Leisingera sp. NJS204: one gene and its partner. The protein of the gene in region 1 interacts with the protein of each later gene in a pairwise test. Links are inferred from orthologs where the notes say so. Each region holds a gene or a part of one and is shown in the gene's direction. Other genes may lie near its edges. The genes, in order: secA and ybgC.

Region 1 (9,502 bases):
GGTCTTCTCCTGCCCAATTGAAACTTCGGGTAGTCAAACTGTTCGTACCTGATGCTTATGGAGAATGATTAAAAAAGGGTTCACGGGCGCCAGGCCGGGGAGCTAAAGCCCCGGTAAAACGGCAAAATTCACCCTTGGGAAAACATGAAACCGCTGTGTTGCGGCTCCATGTATTTTACAGCCAGTCGCGCAGAATCGGGATCAGCGGGATATCGGCTGGCGGCATCGGATAGTCGCGCAAATCCTGCGGCCGCACCCATTTCAGGGTTTGGCCTTCATTGGCCTGCGGGACGCCGTCCCACTTACGGCAGGCAAAAAGCGGCATCAGCAGGTGGAAATCCTCGTAGGAGTGGCTGGCGAAGGTCAGCGGTGCCAGGCAGGACGCCCAGGTGTCAATGCCTAGTTCCTCCTGTAACTCACGGATCAATGCTGCCTCGGGTGTTTCGCCTGGTTCGATCTTGCCGCCAGGAAACTCCCACAGGCCGGCCATGGATTTACCTTCGGGGCGCTGCGCCAGCAGCACGCGCCCGTCCACGTCGATAAGCGCAACAGCGGAAACAAGGATCACCTTCATGACCGGTAATCCGCGTTGATCGAGATATACTGATGGGTCAGATCGCAGGTCCAAACCGTTGCTTTGCCGGCACCCAGTCCCAAGCCTACTTTGATGGTGATCTCTTGTTTTTTCATCTCTGCTGCGCCCAGATCTTCCTTGTAGTCTGGTGCGACCCAGCCTTTTTCGGCCACCAGCACATTGCCAAATGAGATTGACAGCAGGTCCCGGTCGGCAGCCGCGCCGGATTTGCCGATCGCCATTACCACGCGGCCCCAGTTCGGGTCCTCGCCCGCAATCGCGGTTTTCACCAGCGGCGAGTTGGCGATAGCTAGGCCATGCACCTTTGCATCCGCATCCGAAGCTGCGCCGGTCACCTGGATTTCCACAAATTTGGTCGCGCCCTCGCCATCGCGCACCACCTGGTGTGACAGGTCTAGCATGACCCGCTCCAGGCCTGCCGCAAACTCCGCGTTTCCAGTCGCGTCGATGCCCGAAGCGCCGGTGGCGCACAGCATCAGGCTGTCGGACGTAGAGGTGTCGCTGTCCACGGTGATGCAATTGAAAGTCCGGTTGCAGATCTCAGCGAGCTGTTCCTGCAGGTCGGCTTGCCCGACCTTCGCATCGGTGAAAATGTAGACCAGCATGGTTGCCATATCCGGCGCAATCATGCCTGAACCCTTGGCGATGCCGGCGATCTTGACTGTCTGGCCGCCGATCCCCACCGTGGCGCTGGCGCCTTTGGCAAAGGTGTCGGTGGTCATGATCGCCTGGGCGGCATCTTCCAGCGTGCCTTCATCCAAGGCATCGTTCAGTTCGCTGACCTTCGCGACAATCCGGTCATGCGGCAGCGGCTCGCCGATGACACCGGTGGAGGCAGTAAAAACACGCCTGGAAGGCAGGCCGGTTGCCTGTGCAACTGCAGTGGTGATCTCCGCAACCGAGCTTTGCCCGAAATGACCGGTGAAGGCATTGGAATTGCCGGAGTTCACCAGAATTGCCGCACCGGCATCAGCATTGCCGCCCAGCTTGGCTTGGCAGTCCAGAACCGGGGCAGAACGGGTCTTGGAGCGGGTGAAAACCCCTGCAACCGCAGTGCCCGGGTCCATCACTGCCAGCATCACATCGGTCCGGCCCTGATACTTGACCCCGGCCGCGGCTGATGCAAAACGCACGCCCTTGATCACCGGAAGATCGGGGAAGCTGGCAGGTGCCAGCGGCGAGACGGGCATGGGGGCGGCCATGATCAGTTCCTAACCAGGCTAAGGTCTTTGAGAATTGCCGGATTCAGATCCTCAATCTCAGACCGTTCGATTTCGGCGGACGCGGTCAGTTCATTCACGCTCTCTTCCACTGCCTTTTGGCGCAATTCCTCGGCCAGCTGTGCCCGCACTTCTTCAAACTCGGGGGCTTCGGTCTTGCGGCGCTCGCGCAGCAGAATCACATGCCAGCCGAACTGGGTTTTCACGGGTCCTGAAATTTCGCCCGAATGAAGCTTCAGAACGGCATCTTCGAACTCCGGCACCATTCGGCCTGTGGTGAACCAGCCCAGATCGCCGCCGCTGGGACCGGAGGGGCCGGTGGATTTTTCCTTGGCAAGCGTGGCGAAATCGGCGCCGGCGTCCAGCTCCTTTTTGACGTCCTGTGCGTCTTCTTCACTTTCGACGAGGATATGGGCGGCATGAAACTCGTCTCCACCGTCACCGGAAGAGTATTTTCCGTCATAGGCGGCACGCAGCGCATCCTCGCTGCTGGCCTTTTCCATGATCATATCGATCACGTTGGCGGCCAGCATGGCGCGCTCTTCGTTTTCAACGGACAATTGCACGTAACGAGGCACTTCGCCGTGCAGCTGCTGTTTCAGCGCGGTTTGCTGAACCAGCTGATCCAGGATGGCATTGTAGAGCACGTCATCAGGCAGCTGTTTGTACTGGTCGGGCAGGTTTTCGCGGGCCATGACCATATGGCCGATGGTGATATCTTCGCCATTGACCGAGGCAACAACCGTGTTGGCATGTGGCGCAGCAACTGCGGCCAGCGGCAACGCAGTACAGGCTGCCACCGCCATGCCGCGCAGAAAAGTGAGACCTTTACGCATTGAAACCTTCCTATTCCTAGGCCGCATAGGGGCCTGCCGTTGACACTCTATACCCTGCCGCTTACATCGCCTTGAGGCCATTGGCAGGACCGTCTTTCCACCATTGTTTATGGGTTGCGGACACGGCGGGCAAGCCTGCCCGATGCAAAGGCCGGACATAGGATCGCTGGAGAAAACATGCTGGGTTTCGGAACACTCGCCAAAAAGGTTTTCGGCACGCCGAATGACCGTAAGATCAAGGCGACACGGCCGCTGATTGCACAGATCAACGCGCTGGAGGATATGTTCGCGAAGCTCAGCGATGACGGGCTGAAGGACAAGACTGAGGAGCTGCGCAAGCGCGCATTGGGCGGTGAAAGCCTGGACGCGCTGCTGCCCGAAGCCTTTGCCAACGTGCGTGAAGCGGCCAAACGTGCGCTGGGTCTGCGGGCTTTTGATACCCAGCTGATGGGCGGTATTTTCCTGCATCAGGGTAACATTTCCGAGATGAAGACCGGCGAGGGCAAGACCCTGGTGGCGACCTTCCCGGCCTATCTGAATGCGCTGACCGGCAAGGGCGTGCATGTGGTAACGGTGAACGAATACCTGGCCACGCGGGATAGTGAATGGATGGGCAAGGTGTTTGCGCAGCTGGGCATGACCACCGGCGTGATCTGGTCGGGGCAAGCCGACGCCGAGAAGATGGCCGCCTATGACAGCGACGTCACCTATACCACCAACAACGAACTGGGTTTCGACTATCTGCGCGACAACATGAAACCGTCGCTGGACCAGGTGTTTCAGAAGCAGCACAACTTTGCCATCGTCGATGAGGTCGACTCGATCCTGATCGACGAGGCCCGTACTCCGCTGATCATCTCCGGCCCGGCCGAAGACAGGTCCGAACTCTATTCAACTATCGACAAAGTGATCCCGCTATTGTCGGAAGAACACTATGAGATCGACGAGAAAACCCGTGGTGTGACCTTTACTGAGGACGGCAATGAATACCTGGAGCAGACGCTGCGCGAGCACGGGCTGCTGGAAGAGGATGCCTCGCTCTACGATCCGGAAAGCACCACGGTTGTCCACCACGTGAACCAGGCCCTGCGTGCGCACAAGCTGTTCCAGCGGGACAAGGATTATATCGTCCGCAATGGCGAAGTTGTTCTGATCGATGAGTTCACTGGCCGTATGATGCCGGGCCGCCGCCTGTCCGAAGGATTGCACCAGGCCATCGAGGCCAAGGAAGAGGTCAATATCGAGCCGGAGAATACCACACTGGCCTCGGTTACCTTCCAAAATTACTTCCGGCTTTATGACAAGCTCTCGGGCATGACCGGCACTGCGATGACCGAGGCTGATGAGTTCGCCGAGATCTACAGCCTGGGTGTGGTTGAAGTGCCGACCAACCGCCCGATTGCGCGGGTGGATGAGGACGATCAGGTGTACCGCACCGCCCGTGAGAAATATGAGGCGATGATCAAGGAAGCCAAGGTAGCGCATGCAAAGGGCCAGCCGGTTCTGCTTGGCACGACCTCGATCGAGAAATCCGAACTGCTGAGCCAGATGCTGCAGCAGGACGGCATCCCGCACAACGTTTTGAACGCCCGCCACCATGAGCAGGAAGCGCAGATCGTTGCTGATGCCGGCCGCTATGGCGCGGTGACCATTGCCACCAACATGGCCGGCCGCGGCACCGATATTCAGCTCGGCGGCAACGTCGAGATGAAAGTGCTGGAAGTGCTGGAGCAGAATCCCGAGGCTGATCCAGCAGAACTGCGCGCGGCCGAAGAAGCCAAACACGCCGAGGAAAAGCAAAAGGTGCTGGACGCAGGCGGGTTGTTTGTGATGGCTTCCGAGCGCCACGAAAGCCGCCGCATCGACAACCAGCTGCGCGGCCGTTCGGGCCGTCAGGGCGATCCGGGCCGGACCCGGTTTTACCTCAGCCTTGAAGACGATCTGATGCGCATTTTCGGCTCGGAACGGCTGGACAAACTGCTGTCATCGCTGGGCATGAAGGAAGGCGAGGCGATCATTCACCCCTGGGTGAATAAATCGCTGGAACGCGCGCAGGCCAAGGTCGAAGGCCGCAACTTCGATATGCGCAAAAACGTTCTGAAGTTCGACGATGTTATGAACGATCAGCGGAAAGTGATCTTCAATCAACGCCGCGAAATTATGGCCGCCGAGGATCTGTCCGAGATTGTCGATGATATGCGTCACGAGGTGATCGACGATCTGCTCGACACCCACATGCCGCCCAAAACCTACGCCGATCAGTGGGACACCGCAGGCCTGCAGGAGCAGGTCCGCGAGATGCTGAGCATTGACGCGCCGGTGGCGGAATGGGCCGCCGAAGAAGGCGTTGATGACGAGCAGATCCGGGAACGTCTGGTCCAGGCTTCTGACAAGATGATGGCGGAAAAAGCCGCGGCCTTTGGTCCGGAAAACATGCGTAACATCGAAAAGCAGGTTCTGCTGCAGACCATAGACAAGAACTGGCGTGAGCATCTGCTGACACTGGAGCATCTGCGCTCGGTGGTGGGTTTCCGCGGCTATGCGCAGCGTGATCCGCTCAATGAATACAAGAACGAAAGCTTTCAGCTGTTCGAAAACATGCTCGATTCCTTGCGTGAAGAAGTGTCCCAGCAGCTTGGCCGCGTGCGTCCGATGACTGAGGAGGAGCAGCAGCAGATGCTGAAGGAAATGGCTGCCCGCCAGGCCGCAATGCAGCAAATGGCAGTCCCGCAGCCAACCGCAGCCGAAGCTTCGGCAGAAGACCCAGCACCGGGTTTCGTGGAGGATGATCCGGCGACCTGGGGCAACCCCTCACGCAATGACAGATGCCCTTGCGGGTCGGGTAAGAAGTTCAAGCACTGCCACGGCAGCCTGGCCTGAAACCTGAAGAAGACATGTAGGTTCCATTTTGAACCTGCGTCCGGCGACGGGCGGGTGATCTCCCGCCCGTCGCTGGTCTTTTGGCAAAGACCGCTTCCGTTGGGCGTGGCGCCGCGCTGTGCGCAGCGCACTTGGCTGCCAAGGGCTTTTGGAGCTGCCAAGGCACGGGGCGTATAATCGGATTTGTTTCCGGGCAGGCAACAAAGATGGCGTGATTGCCGTATTTGCCGGAATCTCTCCTGCTAGCGGCCACAAACTGGCCGGCATTTGCAGACATGCTTCCTTAACCAAACTGGTTCTGGAGGATCTAATGCTAAGCAAACAGGTGATGCTGACAAGCGCGATGACGCTGGCTTGTGCTTTGGGCATCGGATTTTACATGCAGGCGTCTGGCCCGGGCTTGGTGGTCAACGCCGCTATCCGGACTGCTGCGGCTGATCCTGAAATTCCAGCGGAACCCGAAGCTGCTCAGCTGCAGATCGAAAAGATCACCCTGACATCGGCGCCGCCTGCTGCAATTGCGTTGAAAGCGGGCAGCGAGCCAGCAGAACCGGATTACAGAGCGTCCTGCCAGTTGACGGCCAAGGCTGAAGCTGCCCCGATGGCGATGGTTAATCTCATTGTTGAGGCATCCTGCAGGCCAAACGAGCGCTTAACTGTGCATCACAGCGGCATGACCTTTACGGCTGCGCTGGACCACTCAGGCCGGCTCAGCACACTGGTGCCGGCTTTGACCCGAACAGCGGTTTTCATCGCAGAGACTTCAGGTGGCAGCGGAGCTGTCGCCGTTGCAGAGGTAGACGGCGTTGAAACTGTTGAGCGGATTGTTCTTCAATGGACAGGTAACAGCGGTTTCGAAATCCATGCCCGCGAGTTCGGCGCCGCCTATGGCAGCGCTGGCCATGTCTGGCACGGCGCGGCCGGGGCCGGGCAGGTCGTGCGCTTGGGCGATGACAGCCAATTGGCACCGCGTATTGCCGATGTTTACAGCCTGCCAAGTGACACAAGCGAGTCCGGTACCGTGTCTCTGACCGCTGAGGCCGAAGTGACGGCCGCCAATTGCGGCAGGGATGTTTCCGCCCAGGCACTGCAATTGCGCGGTGGACAGCTCACCAGCCGGGATTTGGTGATGGCAATGCCGGATTGCGATGCAATGGGCAGCTTTCTGGTGTTGAATAATCTGGTAGAAGACTTGAAAATCGCATCCAACTGATTTGCGGTAACTTCAGGTATCCATATGACCTTCTTTCGTGCGGCCATTTGCGCCGCACTTTTTCTGGCAGTCTTTGCGCGCGGTCTTGCTGCTCAGGACGTCACCCTGTCTTCCCCGGATGGCGCAGTTGAAATCACTGGCACGCTGCTGGGATTCGACGGCGAGTTTTATCGGGTGCAGACCCAGTTCGGCGAACTCACCGTCGATGGTTCAGGCGTTGCGTGCGATGGGCCAGGCTGCCCCAGTCTGTCCGGATTTGTTTCGGAAATCACTTTGGCCGGTTCTTCCGCCATGTCAGAAGTTCTGATGCCTGCGCTGATTGAAGGCTTCGCCCTGCGAAATGGCTATCAGACTCACTTGGAGGCATTGCCCGACGGGAATTTCAGTCATGTCCTGCTGCGCGGGCAAAAGCCGGCCGCACGTTTCACTTTCCTGGCCAGTAATACCGATGGAGGATTTGCGGCTCTTATCGCGGATGAGGCGGATGTGGCGATGGCATTGCGGGAAATCCGGCCGCTTGAACAAAAGGCCGCCCGTGCCGCAGGACTGGGTGATCTGACCGGCCCGGGCCGCAGCCGTGTTCTCGCGTTGGACGCCTTTGTGCCGGTTGTGGCGCCCAGCAACCCGGTGCGCGAGATTTCCTTGCTTCAACTGGCAGGAATATATTCCGGTCAGATCACTAACTGGCAAACGGTTGGCGGTCCTGATGCCCCGATTTCGCTGCATATGCCGGTTTCCGGCTCCGGCCTCGCCCAGGCGGTGGAGGATCGGCTGATGGTGCCTTTTGGAGCTGGGTTCACAACACGAATCCGCCGCCATGACCGCAGCAGCACACTTGCCCGCCGGGTTCTCGTCGATCCCTTTGCCATAGGCATCGCCAGCTTTGCCGAGAAAGGCGCGGCGCGGATGCTGACTTTGACCGGCCCTTGCGGGTTCTCTCTGCAGGCCAGCCGCCGGGCAGTAAAGACTGAAGACTATCCGCTGACGGTTCCCATGTTCCTTTACCTGCCGGCCCGCCGCCTGCCCAAGATTGCGCGGGATTTCCTGGCTTATGTACGGGGGCCTGCGGCGCAGGCAGTCATTCGCCGGGCAGGATTTGTCGATCAGGCGCCAGAACGGATCCCGGTCAGCCGCCAGGGCCGCCGCCTGGCAAATGCGATTCTGGCTTCAAAGGAAAAATCCGGACTGGAGGAACTTCAGCGGCTGGTGACCCTGCTGGGCGGGATGCGGCGGTTGACCATCTCGTTCCGGTTCGAACCTGGATCAGCGCGCCCTGATGCGCAGTCCCGCAGCAACGTCGAGCAGCTGGCCCGCGCGCTGGAGGCAGGAGAGTTTGACGGAAAAGAAATTGTTTTTGCTGGGTTTTCTGATGGGGTCGGGCCATCTGAAGGCAATCGGCGGATTGCTCTGAAGCGGGCTGGCGCGGTTCGGGATGCGGTGATCAAAGCAGCAGAGACGGCAGATGCAACCCGGGTGCAGATCAGCACACATGGCTTTGGCGAGGCCCTGCCGATGGCCTGTGACGACAGCGAATGGGGGCGGCAGATCAACCGCCGGGTTGAGGTTTGGGTGCGCTGAGTACCGGGGCGGAGGGCGGGCTCCCGCGCATTTGACACGGCATCAGCGATGCCTTGTAAATCCTTGGGCCGGGCACCGCGCTGGCGCGCGCTGCGGCAGCGCTAGAGAAGCCCGCGGGCGCGAAAGCTTAACTCGGTGGATTTACCGATGATCAGGTGGTCGTGCAGGGTGATGCCAAGGGCAGTCAGCGCGGCCTGAACCTGGTTGGTCATACTGAGGTCGCTGTCCGAAGGTGTGGGGTCGCCGGACGGGTGATTATGAACTAAAATCAGAGCACTAGCGTTGATCTCAAGAGCCCGCTTGGCGACTTCCCGGGGGTAAACCGGGACATGGTCGACGGTGCCTCGCGCCTGTTCTTCGTCGGCGATCAGCACGTTCTTGCGATCCAGGAACAGGATACGGAATTGTTCAGTTTCGCGGTGCGCCATGGTGGTATGGCAGTAGTCCAGCAATGCGTCCCAACTGGAAATCACCTGCCGCTGCATCACGCGGGCGCGGGCCATGCGGTGGGCTGCGGCCTCCAGTACCTTAAGGTCGGTGATCACCGCATCGCCGATGCCCCTGATCTGGGCCAGCCGTTCCGGAGAGGCCGTTACAACCCGGTTGAAATCTCCAAAACTATCAAGAAGCAGCCGGGCCAGAGGCTTGACGTCGCGGCGCGGAATGGAGCGGAACAGGACCAGTTCCAGAAGTTCGTAGTCCGGCATTGCGGCGGCACCGCCCTGCAGGAAACGCTCGCGCAGGCGGGCGCGGTGGTCCTTGATGTAGGAGGGCAGGCGGCCTTGGGGCAGGGGGGCCGCAGGGATTTCGTCGCCGCCGGGAAACAGCGGCAGCGAAACTTCCTCGAATGCGGGATCCTTGGCCATGGCGCCATGGTGGTGCCATCTTGGTTGAGGAAGTGTTAATGCGGGCCGTGTTGCGGCAGCCGGGGGATGACAGGCGTGCACCCCCTGTACACCCCCTATGCGCCGCCGCGGTGCGGCATGGGCTGTGAGAGAGGAAGGGACGGGGCAAAAAGAAAAGCGCCCCGAGTGGGGGGCGCTTTTGATTGAGCCGGTTTAGGTAAATGCCCGGGGCTCCGCCCGTTCGGCCCTGAAACGCTCCCCCGGAGCGTTTCCAGGACGGGCCTCACCCCTTCATGCCGTCCCAGAAGCTTTTCACCGAAGAGAAGAAGCTGCGG
Region 2 (17,009 bases), 1.1 Mb from region 1 along the record:
TATGTTTATGCGGCCACCTCTGCATTGATGCAGATCAGATGTGCATTGGCCGCTGCCCTCTCGCCAAACCCCGTTGGGGAGCGTAGATGCTGGATATGTTCAAGCCCATGCCCCTGCTTGAGGCGCAAAGCCTCCCCTTCTGGCGCCGTCCCATGGTGCTGCTGTTTGTGATGGCGCTGGCGATGCCGATCGCCTTCAATGCCTGGAGCGCATTGCTCAACAATTTCGTAATCGAGGCAGCGCAATTCGACGGCGCCGATATTGGCCTGTTGCATACGGTGCGGGAGATCCCGGGTTTCCTGGCCGTCGGCGTGATTGCGGTGATCCTGTTTGTGCGCGAGCAGGTGCTGGGGCTGATCTCGCTTGCCTTGCTGGGAGTGGCCACAGCTGTCACCGCCTGGTTCCCGTCTCTGGGCGGGTTGCTGATGGTGACGCTGCTCAGCTCCATCGGCTTTCATTATTATGAGACGGTGAACCAGTCGCTGCAGCTGCAGTGGCTGTCCAAGGAAAAGGCGCCGCAGACGCTGGGCTGGCTGGTGGCTGCTGGATCAGCGGCGACGCTGGTGGTCTACGGCCTCATCGTGCTGACCTGGGACCGGTTTGATCTGGCCTATAATACTGTCTTTCTGGCCGCAGGCGGGGCAACGGCGCTGATCGCGCTGTTTGCGCTGGTTGCCTACCCGCAGTTTGATGCGCCGCATCCGCAGACCAAGAAGCTGATCCTGCGCAAACGCTATTGGCTGTACTATGCGCTGCAGTTCATGGCCGGCGCGCGGCGGCAGATCTTTGTGGTTTTTGCTGGCTTCATGATGGTCGAAAAATTCGGCTTTGATGTGCATGAGTTGACCGGGCTTTACCTGATCAACCTGGTGATCAACATTGTCTTGGCGCCAATGCTGGGCAAGGCAGTGGCCATGTTCGGCGAGCGCCGGACGCTGATTTTCGAATACACCGGGCTGGCGATTGTCTTTGCGGCCTATGGCGGGATCTACTGGTTCGGCTGGGGGGTGGCGGTTGCGGCGGTGCTCTACGTGATCGACCATGTGCTGTTTGCCTTGGCGCTGGCGCTGAAAACCTATTTCCAGAAAATCGCCGATCCCGGGGATATCGCACCAACCGCAGCGGTGGCCTTTACCATTAACCATATTGCAGCGGTGTTTCTGCCGGTGCTGCTGGGTCTTTTGTGGGTACTGTCGCCCGGAATGGTCTTTGTGCTGGCGGCGGCCATGGCGCTGGTGTCGCTGTCCCTGTCGCTGCTGATCCCGCGCCATCCGGAACCTGGCAATGAGACCATTTTCAGCAAATACGCAAGCCCGGCGCCGGCAGAATAGTCCAGCAGCCCCGTGGCGCCAGCCGCGGGGCGAGCGCCCGCGCTCACTGTGTGCGCGGGCGCTGCCTGGCCTGCGGCCAGGCCGGGGTGCTTGACGCGGGCGGCGCGGCGACCTAGGCGCTGGGCAACAGTTTCAGGAGAGACGCCATGCCCACATTCACTGCCCTCACCACGCTCACCGGAAAAACCCAGGCCGAAGCGCTGGGCGAAGCCATGGAACGCCTGACCCCGGAACCCAGCGGTGTGGGCGTCTTTGAGATGGAGGACGGCTCGGGCCTGTGGGAAGTTGGCGGCTACTTTACCGATGCTCCGGATGCGGCCGGTCTTGCACTGCTGGCCTCGATGCATGAAGCCAAGCCCTTTGTGGTTTCGGAACTGCCGGAAACCGACTGGGTCGCCCATGTGCGCCGCGAACTGGCGCCGGTCGAAGCGGGGCGCTTTTTTGTCTATGGCTCGCATGACGCGGACAAGCTGCCTGCGGACCGGATCCCGCTGCTGATCGAGGCGGCGATGGCCTTTGGCACCGGCCACCACGGCACCACGCTGGGCTGCCTCAAGGCGCTGGATCATCTGTTGGATCAAGGCTTTCATGGCGAAAAGGTGGCCGACATCGGCTGCGGCACCGCGGTGCTGGCAATGGCGGCAGCCCGGGTCTGGGACGGCACCATTCTGGCCAGCGACATCGACCAGGTGGCGGTTGAAGTCGCCGAAGCAAACCTTAAGGCCAATGGCATGGAAGGCCAGGTTGCCTGTGTGGAAGCCGCTGGTTTTGATCACCCGGATCTGCAGGCGCAGGCGCCGTTCGACCTCATCTTCGCCAATATTCTGAAGGGCCCTCTGGTGGCATTGGCGCCGGATGTCGCTGCGAATCTGCGGCCCGGCGGCTATGCGATTCTCTCGGGCATTTTGAACGAGCAGGCCGAGGACGTGGTTAACGTTTATGCGCAGAACGGCATCAATCCCGAGCGCCGGGATGAAATTGGTGAATGGACAACGTTACTTCTCCGTAAAGCGGGCTGATTGACTTAACTTTGCGGCGAATTTGAATGGTTTGCCGCATTTTCGCCCCAATTCGAGCCAAAGATGGGCCATCCGCTGGTGGGGGCCAGTTCGGAGGCTCGTAATGGGCGAACATCGTGATCAGTTCCAGGCGCGTTTGAAGCACATCAACCGCAAACATGAAGCCCTTTCCGCGGGCTATTCCGCAAATCTGCGGCCGGACGGGCTGCTGGTGGTAAAGCCGCAACGGCTGCAATCCCGGATTTCAGGACGCTCGCTGATTTTCTTCGCGGCGGCGTTTTTGCTGTTCAAGGGCTTCCTGATGGCGGCGCTTGGCTTTGGCAGCTATGACGCGCGGGTGCAGACGCTGGCCGGCGGCAGCGGCATTGAACGCGCGGGCGCCTTCCTGATGCAGGCAGACCCGGTGTCAGTCTTCTTGGCCCGGAAAATCGGGCCCGTTCTGCGCTGACAGCAATGCGGGCAGGGGGCAAAAAGGCCGCTGGTAGGGGGAGCCGGCGGCCTTTTTGCGGCGCGGTCTTGCCGTGCAATCCGGCAACAAAAAACGCCGCGGCCTTGTCAGGTCCGCGGCGTTTCCCTAGTCGCCCCGAGGGAGGAGGCAGGGCGGAAAAAGGGGGCTCAGAAAGCAGTTTTGCCAGTGGCAACGGCTTCGATGTCGCCGCGCGACATGCCGATGTCGGCCAGCTCGCGGTCGGTCAGGCCCGACAGGGCGTTGCGGGTTGCACGGGCGTCATTCCAGGCAGCAAACATGCCGGTTGCGGTTGCAACCAGTGCGCCGAAGCGGCCAAACAGGCCGGTGGAGCCATAGGTGGTGCGGGTAGTGTCAAATGCGGCCATATCCGTGTCCTCTGATCTGGTGTTGGCTTCGTCGCTATGTTGCGATGGCGGGCATCTAGTGAGGAAAATCCAACCCGGCAAGATCCGAAATTGCATGCGTCATATGCACAGTGCGCATAGCTTTGCGCCTTAATAACAAGGGCGCTTTGCCTGCGCGCTGCTTTTGCCGGGAAATGTCGTTCCGCCTATTGCGGAAGGTCGGTTTCAGGACAGGATTTGCTTCCCTGGCGGCGCGCGGCGCGCAGGGAAAGCAATTGGACATGTTCGCGTTTTGTGCTAATCGTTGGAAAAATAATTGCAAAGAGCAGACGGGGACCGGGCACATCATGCGGATTCTGGGAATTGATCCGGGGCTGCGCACCCTTGGATGGGGGGTCATCGAATCAAATGGCCCGCGGCTGAGCCATGTTGCCAACGGCCATTGCTGCTCGGATGGCGATGATCTGGGCGAGCGTCTTCTGTCGCTGCACAATCAGGTCACCGAAATCATTGAGGCCTATGCCCCGGATCAGGCCGCGATCGAACAGACCTTTGTGAACAAGGACGGTGCCGGCACCCTGAAACTGGGTCAGGCGCGCGGAGTTGCGCTGCTGACGCTCGCCAAGGCAGGCTTGCCGGTGGGCGAATATGCCCCCAACCGGGTCAAAAAGACTGTGGTCGGCGTGGGGCACGCCGAAAAGGAGCAGGTCATGCATATGGTCAAACTGCAGCTGCCCGGCTGTGCGCCCAAGGGTGCCGATGCAGCGGATGCACTGGCGATTGCCATCTGCCATGCTTATTACGGCGGCACGTCGCAACGGCAGCTGAAGGAGAAACGCGCATGATTGGCAGGCTGGCATGATCGGCAAACTGACAGGCCGCCTCGACTACCGGTCGCAGGACCACGTGCTGATCGACGTGCGCGGTGTCGGCTATATCGTCTATTGCTCCGACCGCACCATGGCGGCGCTGCCGGGCACAGGCGAAGCGATCGCGCTTTATACCGAGATGGTGGTGCGCGAAGACCTGATGCAGCTTTATGGTTTCACCTCTTTGGTGGAGAAGGAATGGCACCGGCTGCTGACCTCGGTGCAGGGGGTCGGGGCCAAGGTTTCGCTGGCCATTCTCGGCACGCTGGGGCCGGACGGGGTCAGCCGGGCGATTGCTTTAGGCGACTGGGCGTCGGTGAAGGCGGCCAAGGGCGTCGGCCCCAAGACCGCGCAGCGCATCGTGCTGGACCTCAAGGACAAGGCGCCGGGTGTGATGGCCATGGGGGGCGCTGTGGCGGATGCGATGGACGGCCCCGGGCTGGAGGTGGTCGAGGACGCCGGGCCGGCACCTGCTGCCAAACCGGCCCGCAAGGCGCCGCCAAAGAAACCCACTGGTGCCGCTGCGGCGTCGGCCGGGGCGCTGTCGGCGTTGGGCAATCTCGGCTATGGTCCGTCGGACGCGGCGGCAGCGGTGGCTGAGGCTGCGGCCACCTATCCGGATGCGGATGAAGCAGAGCTGATCCGCGCGGCGCTGCGGCTGCTGGCGCCGAAGGGGTGAAGATGAAACACCAAGGGCAGCGCCCGACGCTGGGCGGGTGCGAAGCGCCCTCCCGTCAAACCAAAGGTTTGCCTTCGGCAAAACGGGAGGGTCGGGCGCTGCCCGGCCTTCAGCCGGGTGGGACATATCAGAGAGACCTGTACCATGATTGACGCCGACCCCGCTCTGCGCCCCGAACCGCTGCCTGAGGACAGTTCAGCCGAAAACGACCGTGCCTTGCGTCCGCAGGGTCTTGGTGAATTCATCGGCCAGGCCGAAGCCCGCGCCAACCTGAAGGTCTTTATTGAATCCGCCCGCCGCCGCGGCGAGGCGATGGACCACACGCTGTTCCACGGCCCTCCCGGCCTTGGCAAGACCACTTTGGCCCAGATTATTGCCCGTGAACTGGGGGTGAATTTCCGCATGACCTCCGGCCCGGTTCTGGCCAAGGCCGGCGACCTGGCAGCGATCCTTACGAATCTTGAAGCCAGCGATGTGCTGTTCATCGACGAAATCCACCGGCTCAACCCGGCGGTGGAGGAGGTGCTTTATCCGGCGATGGAGGATTTCGAGCTGGATCTGGTGATCGGTGAAGGCCCTGCGGCGCGCACCGTGCGGATCGAGTTGCAGCCCTTTACCCTGGTCGGGGCCACCACCCGGATGGGCCTGCTGACCACACCGCTGCGCGACCGCTTCGGCATCCCGACCCGGCTGCAGTTCTATACCATTGACGAGCTGTTCGAGATTGTCCGCCGCAATGCCCGCAAGCTGGGTGCGCCTGCGGATGATGCAGGCGCCCGCGAGATCGCGCGGCGCGCCCGCGGCACCCCCAGGATCGCCGGGCGGCTCTTGCGCCGCGTTGTAGACTTTGCGGTTGTGGAGGGCGATGGCAGGATCTCCCGCGAACTGGCCGATGGCGCGCTGACCCGGCTGGGGGTGGATCAGCTGGGGCTGGATGGCGCCGACCGGCGGTATCTGAACCTGGTGGCCGAGAATTACGGTGGCGGGCCAGTGGGGATCGAGACGATCTCCGCGGCCTTGTCCGAAAGCCGCGACGCGCTGGAAGAGGTGATTGAACCCTTCCTTCTGCAGCAAGGGCTGATACAGCGCACCCCGCGCGGGCGGATGCTGGCGCAAAAGGCCTGGACCCACCTGGGGATGGCGCCGCCGCGTTCCCGGAACGATCTGTTCGGGTAGGCGGCGGAGTATCTACCATTAAGCTGTACCCACCGTGCTTACCTATACTGTGGGGGCGGAAGGTGGAGGCGATGTGCCTGTGTGATGCTCAGGCCAGGTGCTGAGCTGCAGCGCGGCGTTGCCTCCGGCGGGGGTGTTTTTGACCAGAAAGAAGCCGGACCGCATCTGTTTGACGCAATGCTGGATGCGCCGCACCAGCGGCGCACGGCCCAAGGCTGTTTGCGGCGGCTTGGCGCAGCCAGGGGGCCGGACAGGCGCGGGAGCCTCCCCCTTGCCGATGCGCGGCACAGTCGGCATAGACAGAACAGGATCAAGGAGACGCATATGACCGCCCAGCTGCCAGACCTGACGCCCGAACAGATCGAAGCCATGTTCACCCGCCAAGACGGCGCATACGCTTGTGCCCGCTGGGGCCGGCCGGTAGCGCCGATCGTTTTTGGCGTTCAGGACGAGACGCTGAAAACCGTCAAGGGTGCGTTGGAGGCAGTGATGACGCTGGCGGGCCATCAGATGGCGGAGACCGACCCTGAGCTGGGCTCGAACCTGATGTTCTTCTTTTTCCTGGATTGGGATGAACTGCTGGAAGTGCCTGATCTGGACCGGCTGATCCCCGGGCTGGCGCCGCTGGTGGCACGGCTGAAGGCGGCGGATGCCAGCCAGTACCGGGCGTTCCGGTTTGACGATCAGGGGGGCATCAAGGCGGCGTTTGTGTTCCTGCGGATGCAGGGGGCGATGGCGCAGATGCCCGCCGAGACACTGGCGCTGACCCAGGCGGTGCAGGTGGCGCTGATGTGGGGCGATGCGGCCTTTGCTGAAACCTCCCCCTTGGCGGTGCTGCCGGAGACCGGCGCCACTATCCTGCGCCCCGAAATTGCAGGGATCATCGCGGCAGCTTATGACCGGATGATGCCGCTGGCGGCGGACGACAAGTCCCACGCCCTGCGCTTGTTTGCACGGTTGCAAGCGCCGGCGGCGGGGCAACCGCAGTCCTGATGCGGTCTTTCGCGGGCTTGCCGCTGTCTGATGCAGCCCGGATTGCGTTGGAGCGCGTGCAAGAAGAGCTGACCGCAGGGCGGCCGGTGCCTTCAGAGAATATGCATCTGACGCTGGCATTTCTGGATGATCAGCCGGAACAAATGCTGCAAGCCTTGCATCAGGAACTCGCCGCCATCCGCGCTCCGGTTCTGACCCTCAGCATTCAGGGGCTGGAGACCTTTGGCGGCAGGCAGCCGCGGGTGCTGGCTGCCGCGGTGCAAAAGACACCGGAGCTGAGCCGCCTGCGGAACCAAGTGCGCAGTGCCTGTCAGGCGGCGGGAATTGCTTTGGCGCGGGAACGGTTCCGCCCGCATGTGACGCTGGCCCGGTTCCCGCGGTATCTGCAGCCGGGTCAGCTGGAGAAGATCGCCGGCTTCCTGCAAGCGGCGGCGGGCTTCCGGCTGCAGACCGATGCGGAATGCTTTGCGCTATACCAGTCTACGCTGGCCCCCGAAGGCGCGCGCTATGATGTTTTGGCGGAATACCCGCTGGAGAGCTGAGGCGCTTGCGGCGGCCCGGCCCCAGCCATAGATTGCCCGCCAAATCACAGGAGTGCAGAGCATGATCCACGAATTCCCGGTGCGGGTCTACTACGAGGACACCGACATGGGCGGGATCGTCTATCACGCCAACTACCTGCGGTTTATTGAACGTGCGCGCAGCGACTGGGTGCGCGGCATCGGTGTCGATCAGAACGCCATGCGCGAGGCCGGGCGGATCTATGTTGTGCGCCGGATTGAGGCGGATTACCTGGCGCCCGCCAAATTCGACGAGGAGCTGCTTGTCGCCACCGCGCTGCACAATGTGACACCGGCCCGGATGGTGCTGCTTCAAGAGGTCACGCGCGGCGGCCAGCCGCTGTTCCGGGCCCAGGTCACCATTGTCTGCATCACCACAGGCGGCAAGCCTGCGCGGCTTCCGGCAGAGATTCGCGCATTGCAGTAACATTTGGCGCAGTAGCGCCTGTTTTAATGGCCTTTGACATTGAACTGGGCTAGCCTTTGGCCAAATAAGGCCGGAGAAACGGCCGGGAAATCGTAGAGCAGGCGAATGGAAGCAGAAACTCTGGCGCTGGCGCAGGAGATTGATTTCTCCATGTGGGGCCTTTTCGCGCGGGCCACCGTAACCGTGAAACTGGTGATGCTGATGCTGATCGGGGCTTCGGTCTGGTCGTGGGGCATCATCATTCAGAAAACCATCAACTACCGCAAGGCGCGCGGCGAGGCGGATGCCTTTGACCGCGCCTTCTGGTCCGGCAATCCGCTGGATGAGCTGTTCGACCAGGTCGGGGCAAGGCCGCCGGGTCAGGCGGCCCGGATCTTTTCCGCAGGCATGACCGAATGGCGGCGCAGCCACCGCAGCGACGGCGGGCTGATCCCTGGCGCGCAGGCACGCATTGACCGGTCGATGGATGTGGCCATCGCCAAGGAAACCGAAGGGCTGCAAAGCGGCTTGTCGGTTCTGGCTACCGTTGGCTCCACCGCGCCGTTTGTGGGGCTGTTCGGTACTGTCTGGGGCATCATGACCGCCTTTATCGAGATTGCAGAACAGCAGAACACCAACCTTGCCGTGGTGGCGCCCGGCATTGCCGAGGCGCTGATGGCGACCGGGCTGGGCCTGCTGGCGGCCATTCCGGCAGTGGTTTTCTACAATAAGCTGAGCGCGGACAGCGACCGCATCATTGGCGGCTATGAGGGCTTTGCCGATGAGTTCGCCACCATCCTCAGCCGCCAGTTGGATTCCTGAGCTATGGGTGCCGCAGTCCAGCAGCCTTCAGGAGGCAGCAACCGCCGCCGCGGACGCCGCCGCGGACGCGGCAGGGTGATGTCTGAAATCAATGTCACGCCTTTTGTGGATGTGATGCTGGTGCTGCTGATTATCTTTATGGTGGCGGCACCGCTGATGACGGTCGGCGTGCCGGTAGAGCTGCCCAAGACTGCAGCGGGCGCCTTGCCCGGTGATGAGGAAGAGCCGCTGACTGTCACGATGACCGCCGAGGGTGGTGTTGAAATCCAGACCACGCCGGTTTCGCGCGATGAACTGGTGCCCAAGCTGCGGGCGATTGCGGCCGAGCGCAGCTCGGACCGGGTGTTTCTGCGGGCGGATGGCAGGATCGCCTATGCGGATGTCATGCAGGTGATGGGCGCGCTGAACGCAGGCGGGTTTTCCAACGTGGGGCTGGTGACGGACACCGGCGGCCCGGCCCTGGACGGGCAGCCGTCTGAGGGTGCAGGGCAGTAAGCGGGGACGCGGGCGGTGCAGACCGGAACCAGGATCTCTCTTGCCGGACATGGGCTGTTGATGGGATGGGTTGTCTTTGGCGCCTGGTTCCCCTCCGAACCTTTGCCGTCCCGGGTTCAGCAGGTGGCGCTGATATCGGCGGAGCAGTTTGAAAAGCTCAGCCAGCAGCGCCAGGCGCCGCAAGTCGCCCCCGAACCTGCACCGTTGAATGAACCGGCCGAAGTGCAGCCCGCACCCGAGCCCGCGCCGCAGCCGGACCCGGAGCCGGAAACCGTTCAGCCCGAACCGGTCGCGCCGGCGGCGCCGGATCCGCAAGTGACAGAGATCCCCGAGCCGCAGCCCGAGCCGGATGTGCCGGACACGCCGCCTGCAGCGGCTGAGGAGCCGGAGATAGCTGCGCTGGTGCCGCAGGTGCGCCCTGAAACTGCGCCGCGCCCGGTGGAGCGTGTCGCGCCTGAGCCTGTTGCGCCACCAGAACCGGACACCAGGGTTGACGATGCTGCCCAGCCGGAAGTGGCACCGGAAGAGGGCGCCGAAACCGAACAGGAGGTGCAGGAGGCCACTGCGCCCGAGGCTGCCAGCGACCGGATTGTGACTGAGGAAAACGAAGGCGAGGACGTTGCAGCCTCCGCTGCGCCGGCAGTATCGGTGCGGCCCAGGACACGGCCGGCCCGGCCGCAGCCGCAACCGGAAGAGGCCGTGGAAGCGGCCCAGCCGGCCGGGCAGGCGCAGCCGGAGACGGAGACGGCGGATACGCCTTCCGCAGTGGAGGATGCCTTGGCAGAAGCCCTGGCAGGTGGTGCCGATGTTGAGGCGCCGGAACCATCCGGCCCGCCGCTGACGCTGGGCGAAAAAGATGCCCTGCGGGTTGCGGTGTCGCAGTGCTGGAATGTGGGGTCGCTGTCGACGGATGCGTTGAACACCACGGTGGTGGTGACGGTGTCGCTGGCACAGGACGGCAAGCCGGACAGCGGCAGCATCCGGATGCTGTCAAGCACCGGCGGGTCGTCATCGGCGGCACAACAGGCCTTTGGGGCCGCTCGGCGGGCAATAATCCGCTGCGGAGCCAAGGGGTTTCAGCTTCCCCCTGAAAAATACGCGCAATGGCGTGATATTGAGATGACATTCAATCCGGAAAGGATGCGGATCAAATGAGGAAAATTCTGGCAGCTGTGCTGATCGGGGCTTCGGCACTGGCCGGGGCGGGCGCCGTTGCGGCGCAGACCGGCCCGCTCCGTATCGAGATCGATCAGGGTGTGATTGAGCCATTGCCCTATGCGGTGCCGGATTTTGTGCCCGAGACCCCTTCGGCTGCGGAGCATGCGGCGCAGATCGCGCGGGTGGTGGCGGCGGATCTCAGCGGCACCGGGTTGTTCCGGGAAGTGCCCGCCAGCGCCCATATCTCCAAGGTGACCGGCTTTGACGATGCGGTGAAATACGCCGACTGGAAAGCGGTGAACGCCCAGGCGCTGATCACTGGCGCCGTCAGCGTCACCGGCAACCGGCTGACGGTGCGGTTCCGCGGCTATGACGTGTTTGCGGAAAAGGAACTGGAAAGCGCGCTGCAATTCTCCGGCACCACCGGCGGCTGGCGGCGGATGGCGCATAAGGTGGCTGATGCGATCTACAGCGAAATCACCGGCGAAAGCGGCTATTTCGACAGCCGGGTGGTCTATGTCTCTGAAAGCGGCCCCAAGAACGACCGCCGCAAGCGGCTGGCGATCATGGATTACGACGGCGCCAATGTGCAGTATCTGACCAACAGTGCGTCTCTTGTGCTGGCACCGCGGTTTTCGCCCACTGGCGACCGGGTGCTGTACACCAGCTATGAGAGCGGCTTTCCGCAGATCCATGTGCTGGATGTCGGCCAGGTGCAGCGCAAAATCCTGTCCAGCGGCGACGGCATCATGAGCTTTGCGCCGCGGTTTGCGCCGGACGGGCGCACGGTGGTTTACTCGCAAACCCAGGGCGGCAACACCGATTTGTTCTCGATGGATATCGGAACCGGGGGCAAGACCCGGCTGACCTCGGCGCCCTCGATCGAGACCGCGCCGTCGTTTTCGCCCGACGGGTCGCAGGTTGTCTTTGAAAGCGACCGCTCGGGCAGTCAGCAGCTTTATGTGATGCCCGCAAGCGGCGGCGAGGCGCGCCGGATCAGCTTTGGCCAGGGGCGCTATGGCACGCCCGTATGGTCGCCGCGCGGCGACATGATTGCCTTTACCAAACAGAACAAGGGCCGGTTCCATATCGGCGTGATGCGCACCGACGGCAGCGAGGAGCGCTTGCTGACTGCCTCGTTCCTGGACGAAGGGCCGACCTGGGCACCCAATGGCCGGGTGATCATGTTCACCCGTGAAAGCCAGGGCAGCACTGGGCGGGCGTTGCTCTATTCGGTGGACATTACGGGGCGCAATCTGAAGCCGGTAAGGACACCGGACGGGGCCTCGGACCCGGCCTGGTCTCCGCTGCAGCAGTAAATGGGCCGTTAAGGCGGGGATACCCGCATAGTACCACCCCCGGGCTTATGCTAGTTTCGGGTTAAGAAACGCAAAGGGATAGGCAGACGATATGAGCGGTTTGAAATTGGCAATGGCGGCGGTGGCCGTGCTGGGGCTGACAGCTTGCAGCAGCAATCCATGGAACGACGATTTGAACGGCGGCGGGGCCGGGGCAGGCGGTGCAGGCGCCGGTGCAGGCGCGCTGGATCCGGCCAGCCCGGCCTATTTCCAGCAGACCGTGGGCGACCGGGTATTGTTTGCAATCGACCAGTCCACCCTGTCGCCTGCAGCCCAGGCAACGCTGCAAGGGCAGTCGCAGTGGCTGGCCCGGAACGCCGATTATGTGGTCACCATCGAAGGCCACGCGGACGAGCAGGGCACCCGCGAATACAACCTTGGCCTGGGTGCGAAACGCGCCAATGCCGCCCGCGAATACCTGATGTCCCAAGGTGTCGCCGGCAGCCGCATCAAGGTGGTAAGCTTCGGCAAGGAACGCCCGCTGGAAATCTGCTCGGACGAGGTCTGCTATTCCAAGAACCGCCGCGCGGTGACGGTTCTGGCAGGCGGGTTGACGGGGTAACGCCATGAAATCTTTGCGCATTGCGCTTTTGGCCTCTGTACTGCTGCTGCCGCTGCCGCTGGCGGCGCAGAATCAGCAGACCCTCGCTGATATCCGTCAGGAGCTGACTGTATTGCACGTCGAGATCCAGCGATTGAAGCGGGAGCTGTCGACTACCGGCGCGCCCTCGGCGGATCTATCCGGTAATACCGTTCTGGACCGGGTCGGCGCGATTGAAAGCGAGCTGCAGCGGCTGACCCTTCAAACCGAGGAGATGAATCACCGGATCGACCGGATTGTCAGCGATGGCACCAACCGGATCGGTGATCTTGAATTCCGGCTGGTCGAGCTGGAAGGCGGCGACATCGGCGCCCTGGGCGAGACGACCACGCTGGGCGGCGGTGAGCTGCCGGTTGCAGGCGCCGGCGCCATTGAGACGGAGGGCACGGGCGGCCCGGCATCAGGTGAGCTGGCAATCGGCGAGCAGGCGGACTTTGACGCTGCTGAAAAACTGCTGTCCGAGGGGCTTTACCAGGATGCGGCGGAGAAATTCGCGGCCTTCAATCAGGTCTATCCGGGCAGCCCGTTGGCGCCGGCCGCCGAATTCAGCCGCGGCAAGGCGTTGGACGGGCTGGGCGACACCCGCGAGGCCGCGCGGGCCTATCTGGCGGCGTTCTCCGGCAATTCCGTCGGGCCGGTGGCCCCCAAGGCGCTGTTTGAGCTGGGCTCGGCACTGGGCCGCCTTGGCCAGACCGATCAGGCCTGCGTGACGCTGACCGAGGTCGGCGTGCGCTTTCCGGGTGCGGCAGAAGAGGCCGAGGCCGCGGCGGAAATGGCCAAGCTGGGCTGTTCTTGACGGGCGTGCGGCGCGATATCCTGCCCCTGGTGCAGAGCCAGTTCCGCTCCGCCCTTCCTGACCGGCTGGGAATCGCTGTCTCGGGCGGCGGTGATTCGATGGCGCTGCTGCATCTGCTGCACGACTGTTTCGCCGGCGGCGAGGTCACGTTGTTTGCAGCCACTGTGGATCACGGGCTGCGTCCGGAAGCGGCGGCAGAGGCAGAGGTTGCAGGGGCGGCGGCAGCCCGGCTTGGCATCAGTCATGCGGTGCTGCGCTGGGAAGACGGGCCGCAAGAGGGCAATCTGCAGAATCAGGCCCGCGAGGCGCGCTATGATCTGCTGACCGGCTGGGCACGGCGCCACGGCATCCCGGTGCTGGCACTGGGCCACACTGCCGATGATCAGGCTGAAACGGTGCTGATGCGGATGGCGCGTGCCTCGGGTGTGACCGGGCTGTCGGGCATGGCAGAGCGGCGCACGCACAACGGCGTGACGCTGCTGCGGCCGCTGCTGGATGTAACCCGCTGCGAATTGCGGGAATATCTGGAAGGCCGTGGCATTGCATGGTCAGAAGACCCGAGCAACGAGGATACCAGATTCGAACGGGTCCGGGTGCGCCGGGCACTGCAGGAACTGGCGCCGCTGGGCCTGACCCCTGCGGTTTTTGCCAAGATTGCCCGCAACATGGCCAAAGCCCGTGAAGCGCTGGACTGGTACGTGTTCCTTGCCGCCCGCGACCTGGCGCATGTTCAGGCGGGGGCCGTTGTCCTGTGCCAGCGCAAATTCCGCACTTTGCCCAGTGAAATCAGCCACCGGCTGCTGGTGCGCTCCATTCAGTGGATTTCCGGCACTGCTTACCCGCCGCGCCGCGTGCCGATGGAAAAAGCCGTTCTGGCGGCCCGCAACGGCGGATCGGCCACATTGGCGGGCTGCCGTCTGGTCACCACCAGCAAACAAATATGGATCTGCCGCGAATATAATTCCGTGCGCGGCGAGGCCTCGCTGCCGGGGCAGGCCTGGGACGGCAGGTGGAAGGTTTTTGGCGGCGACGCAAAGGGTTGCGAGATTCGCGCGCTAGGCCAAAAGGGTCTGCAACTATGCCCGGACTGGCGTGCTGCAGGGATGCCGGGCGCCGTGCTGCAGGCCACTCCGGCAGTGTGGCGGGGCGGGGAATTGGCGGCTGCACCAGCGGCTGGATTTGCCAATGGCTGGTCGGCGGAAACCGCCGGAACCGAAGAAGAGTTCTTTGCATCCCTTTTATCGCATTGAACCTGCTCGAATGATCCTTATTTTAAGCACAACGCAGGCGGCCCGTGTGGCGCGCCTATCTGATAGGGAGAACTTTCCTTGGGCAACGCTCGCAATATCGCCTTCTGGGTTGTTCTGTTTCTGCTGATTCTGGCGCTGTTCAATTTGTTCAGCGGTTCCGGCAGCACGATGCAGAGCCGTGAACGCACTTTCTCGGACTTCGTCAGCTCGGTTGAGACCGGCAAGGTCAGCACCGTCACTCTGGACGGGGAACAGGTGCGCTACACCACGACCGATGGGCAGAACTATGTCACCATCAAACCGGCCGATGCCGAAGTCACAGCACTTCTGATCGACAAGAACATTCCAGTGCGCGCCGAAAAACAGCAGCAGTCGGGCTTTCAGTCCTTCCTGATCACGCTGCTCCCTTTCATTCTGCTGATTGGCGTCTGGATCTATTTCATGAACCGGATGCAGGGCGGCGGCAAAGGCGGTGCCATGGGATTCGGCAAGTCCAAGGCCAAGATGCTGACCGAAAAGCATGGCCGGGTGACCTTTGACGATGTGGCCGGCATTGATGAGGCCAAGGAAGAGCTGGAAGAGATCGTCGAATTCCTGCGCAACCCGCAGAAATTTTCGCGCCTCGGCGGTAAGATCCCCAAGGGGGCGCTGCTGGTCGGCCCTCCGGGCACCGGCAAGACGCTGCTGGCGCGCGCGATTGCTGGCGAGGCCGGTGTGCCGTTCTTCACCATCTCTGGCTCCGACTTTGTGGAAATGTTCGTTGGTGTCGGCGCGTCCCGTGTGCGCGACATGTTCGAGCAGGCGAAGAAAAACGCCCCCTGCATCGTCTTCATCGACGAGATCGACGCCGTGGGCCGCCATCGTGGCGCCGGTTATGGCGGCGGCAATGATGAGCGTGAGCAGACGCTCAACCAGCTGCTGGTTGAGATGGATGGTTTTGAGGCCAATGAGGGCGTGATCATCCTGGCCGCGACCAACCGTAAGGACGTTCTTGATCCCGCGTTGTTGCGTCCGGGCCGATTTGACCGCAACGTCACCGTTGGCAACCCGGATATTAAGGGCCGCGAAAAGATCCTGGGCGTGCATGCCCGCAAGACGCCGCTGGGGCCGGATGTGGATCTGCGCATCATCGCCCGTGGCACGCCTGGTTTCTCGGGTGCGGATCTGGCCAACCTGGTGAATGAGGCGGCACTGATGGCGGCCCGCGTCGGACGCCGCTTTGTCACCATGGAAGATTTCGAATCGGCCAAGGACAAGGTGATGATGGGGGCCGAGCGCCGCTCGATGGTGCTGACCCAGGATCAGAAGGAAAAGACCGCCTATCACGAAGCCGGCCATGCGGTTGTCGGCCATATACTGCCGGAATGCGATCCGGTTTATAAGGCGACAATCATTCCGCGCGGCGGCGCGCTGGGGATGGTGGTGTCCTTGCCTGAAATGGACCGGCTGAACTGGCACCGTGATGAATGCCAGCAGAAGCTGGCCATGACGATGGCAGGCAAAGCGGCTGAAGTGATCAAATACGGCGAGGACCATGTGTCCAACGGCCCGGCCGGCGACATCCAGCAGGCCAGCCAATTGGCCCGCGCCATGGTGATGCGCTGGGGCATGTCCGACAAAGTCGGCAATATCGACTATGCCGAAGCGCATGAGGGCTATTCGGGCAACACTGCCGGCTTCTCGGTCTCCGCAAATACCAAGGAGATGATCGAGGAAGAGGTAAAGAGCTTCATCCAAGCCGGCTATGACCGCGCGTTCCAGATCCTGACCGACCATCATGATGAGTGGGAACGCCTGGCGCAGGGCCTGCTGGAGTACGAGACGCTGACCGGTGAAGAGATCAAGCGCGTCATGAATGGCGAGCCGCCGCAAGCCGGTGATGACGAAGATGGCGGCGAGGATGAGGGTAATGCCTCGGTCACCGCAATCCCCAAGGCCAAGCCGAAAAAATCCCCGCCGGAAGGCGGCATGGAGCCTGAGCCGACAGCGTGAGGATCCTAACCTGAAAATGAAACGTCCCGGAAACCAGCTGCGGTTTCCGGGACGTTTGTTTTTGGGACGGGTGGCGGGGGCCGCGGCGGGCAGCTTTGCTGCCCGCCGCGGCCCCCGCCCGGATCGGATCGCTATCGCGATCCGATCCTTTGGCCGGCTGCGCGATTTCCTCATCCGGAAACAAAGGGGTATCAGGCATTTTCGCGCTGGCAACCGTTGTCAGAGCGTGTAGCCTTCGCCGGGATTGATCAAACTTCAGCAGGAGAAACAGGCAATGCCGGTATTGCGGGACAGCGGATTCAAAGGGGAAATCATCTGGCTGGGCATGGTTCCGGCTGGCGATAGTCTGCGGGCGGAACCGGCCGGCCAGTTGCAGCTTGGGTTTTCCGGCATTGCCGGCGGGCGCCACGAAGGGGAAAACCGCGCCTCCTGCGTGCGGGTCCGCAATCTCTATCCGGAAGGCACCGAAATCCGCAATGTCCGCCAGCTGACGATCCTGTCCGAGGAAGAGCTGGCTGTGATTGCCGCGGAAATGGGAATGGAGCGGCTCGACCCGGCCCATCTGGGCGCCACTATCATCCTGCGCGGCATCCCGGACTTTACCTTTGTGCCGCCTGGTTCCCGGCTGCAGGGACCGGATGGGGTGACCTTGACTGTCGACATGGAAAACCGGCCTTGCGTGCTGCCAGGG

Evidence for each region.
Region 2: the proteins of secA (region 1) and ybgC interact in binary tests that used the Escherichia coli proteins (3 or more experiments, as listed by UniProt). The link is inferred for Leisingera sp. NJS204 from one-to-one orthologs.

Annotation. Positions count from the first base shown.
Region 1 is NZ_CP035417.1:4,041,079-4,050,580, reverse strand. The notes cover bases 2,436-5,731. They hold secA (preprotein translocase subunit SecA), read left to right. Parts: upstream 2,436-2,828; coding sequence 2,829-5,531; downstream 5,532-5,731. Other genes in these bases: ETW24_RS19675 (peptidylprolyl isomerase), read right to left, coding at 2,436-2,651. Also shown: 8-oxo-dGTP diphosphatase MutT, read right to left, coding at 176-574; bifunctional glutamate N-acetyltransferase/amino-acid acetyltransferase ArgJ, read right to left, coding at 571-1,797; more of ETW24_RS19675, read right to left, coding at 1,800-2,435; ETW24_RS19665 (hypothetical protein), read left to right, coding at 5,842-6,744; ETW24_RS19660 (phosphate ABC transporter substrate-binding/OmpA family protein), read left to right, coding at 6,769-8,322; RadC family protein, read right to left, coding at 8,424-9,188; molecular chaperone DnaJ, read right to left, coding at 9,451-9,502. UniProt on the Escherichia coli protein: Required for protein export, interacts with the SecYEG preprotein conducting channel.
Region 2 is NZ_CP035417.1:2,986,140-3,003,148, reverse strand. What follows is about bases 6,447-9,175. They hold ybgC (tol-pal system-associated acyl-CoA thioesterase), read left to right. Parts: upstream 6,447-7,483; coding sequence 7,484-7,867; downstream 7,868-9,175. Other genes in these bases: tolR (protein TolR), read left to right, coding at 8,672-9,163; tolQ (protein TolQ), read left to right, coding at 7,973-8,668; thpR (RNA 2',3'-cyclic phosphodiesterase), read left to right, coding at 6,880-7,422; ETW24_RS14740 (hypothetical protein), read left to right, coding at 6,447-6,880. In the rest of the region: ETW24_RS14775 (MFS transporter), read left to right, coding at 96-1,331; ETW24_RS14770 (50S ribosomal protein L11 methyltransferase), read left to right, coding at 1,478-2,350; ETW24_RS14765 (hypothetical protein), read left to right, coding at 2,454-2,798; ETW24_RS14760 (DUF1127 domain-containing protein), read right to left, coding at 2,966-3,184; crossover junction endodeoxyribonuclease RuvC, read left to right, coding at 3,511-4,008; Holliday junction branch migration protein RuvA, read left to right, coding at 4,022-4,711; Holliday junction branch migration DNA helicase RuvB, read left to right, coding at 4,856-5,887; more of ETW24_RS14740, read left to right, coding at 6,212-6,446; ETW24_RS14715 (energy transducer TonB), read left to right, coding at 9,179-10,318; Tol-Pal system beta propeller repeat protein TolB, read left to right, coding at 10,315-11,640; peptidoglycan-associated lipoprotein Pal, read left to right, coding at 11,732-12,241; tol-pal system protein YbgF, read left to right, coding at 12,246-13,076; tRNA lysidine(34) synthetase TilS, read left to right, coding at 13,073-14,326; ATP-dependent zinc metalloprotease FtsH, read left to right, coding at 14,405-16,318; ETW24_RS14685 (MOSC domain-containing protein), read left to right, coding at 16,593-17,009.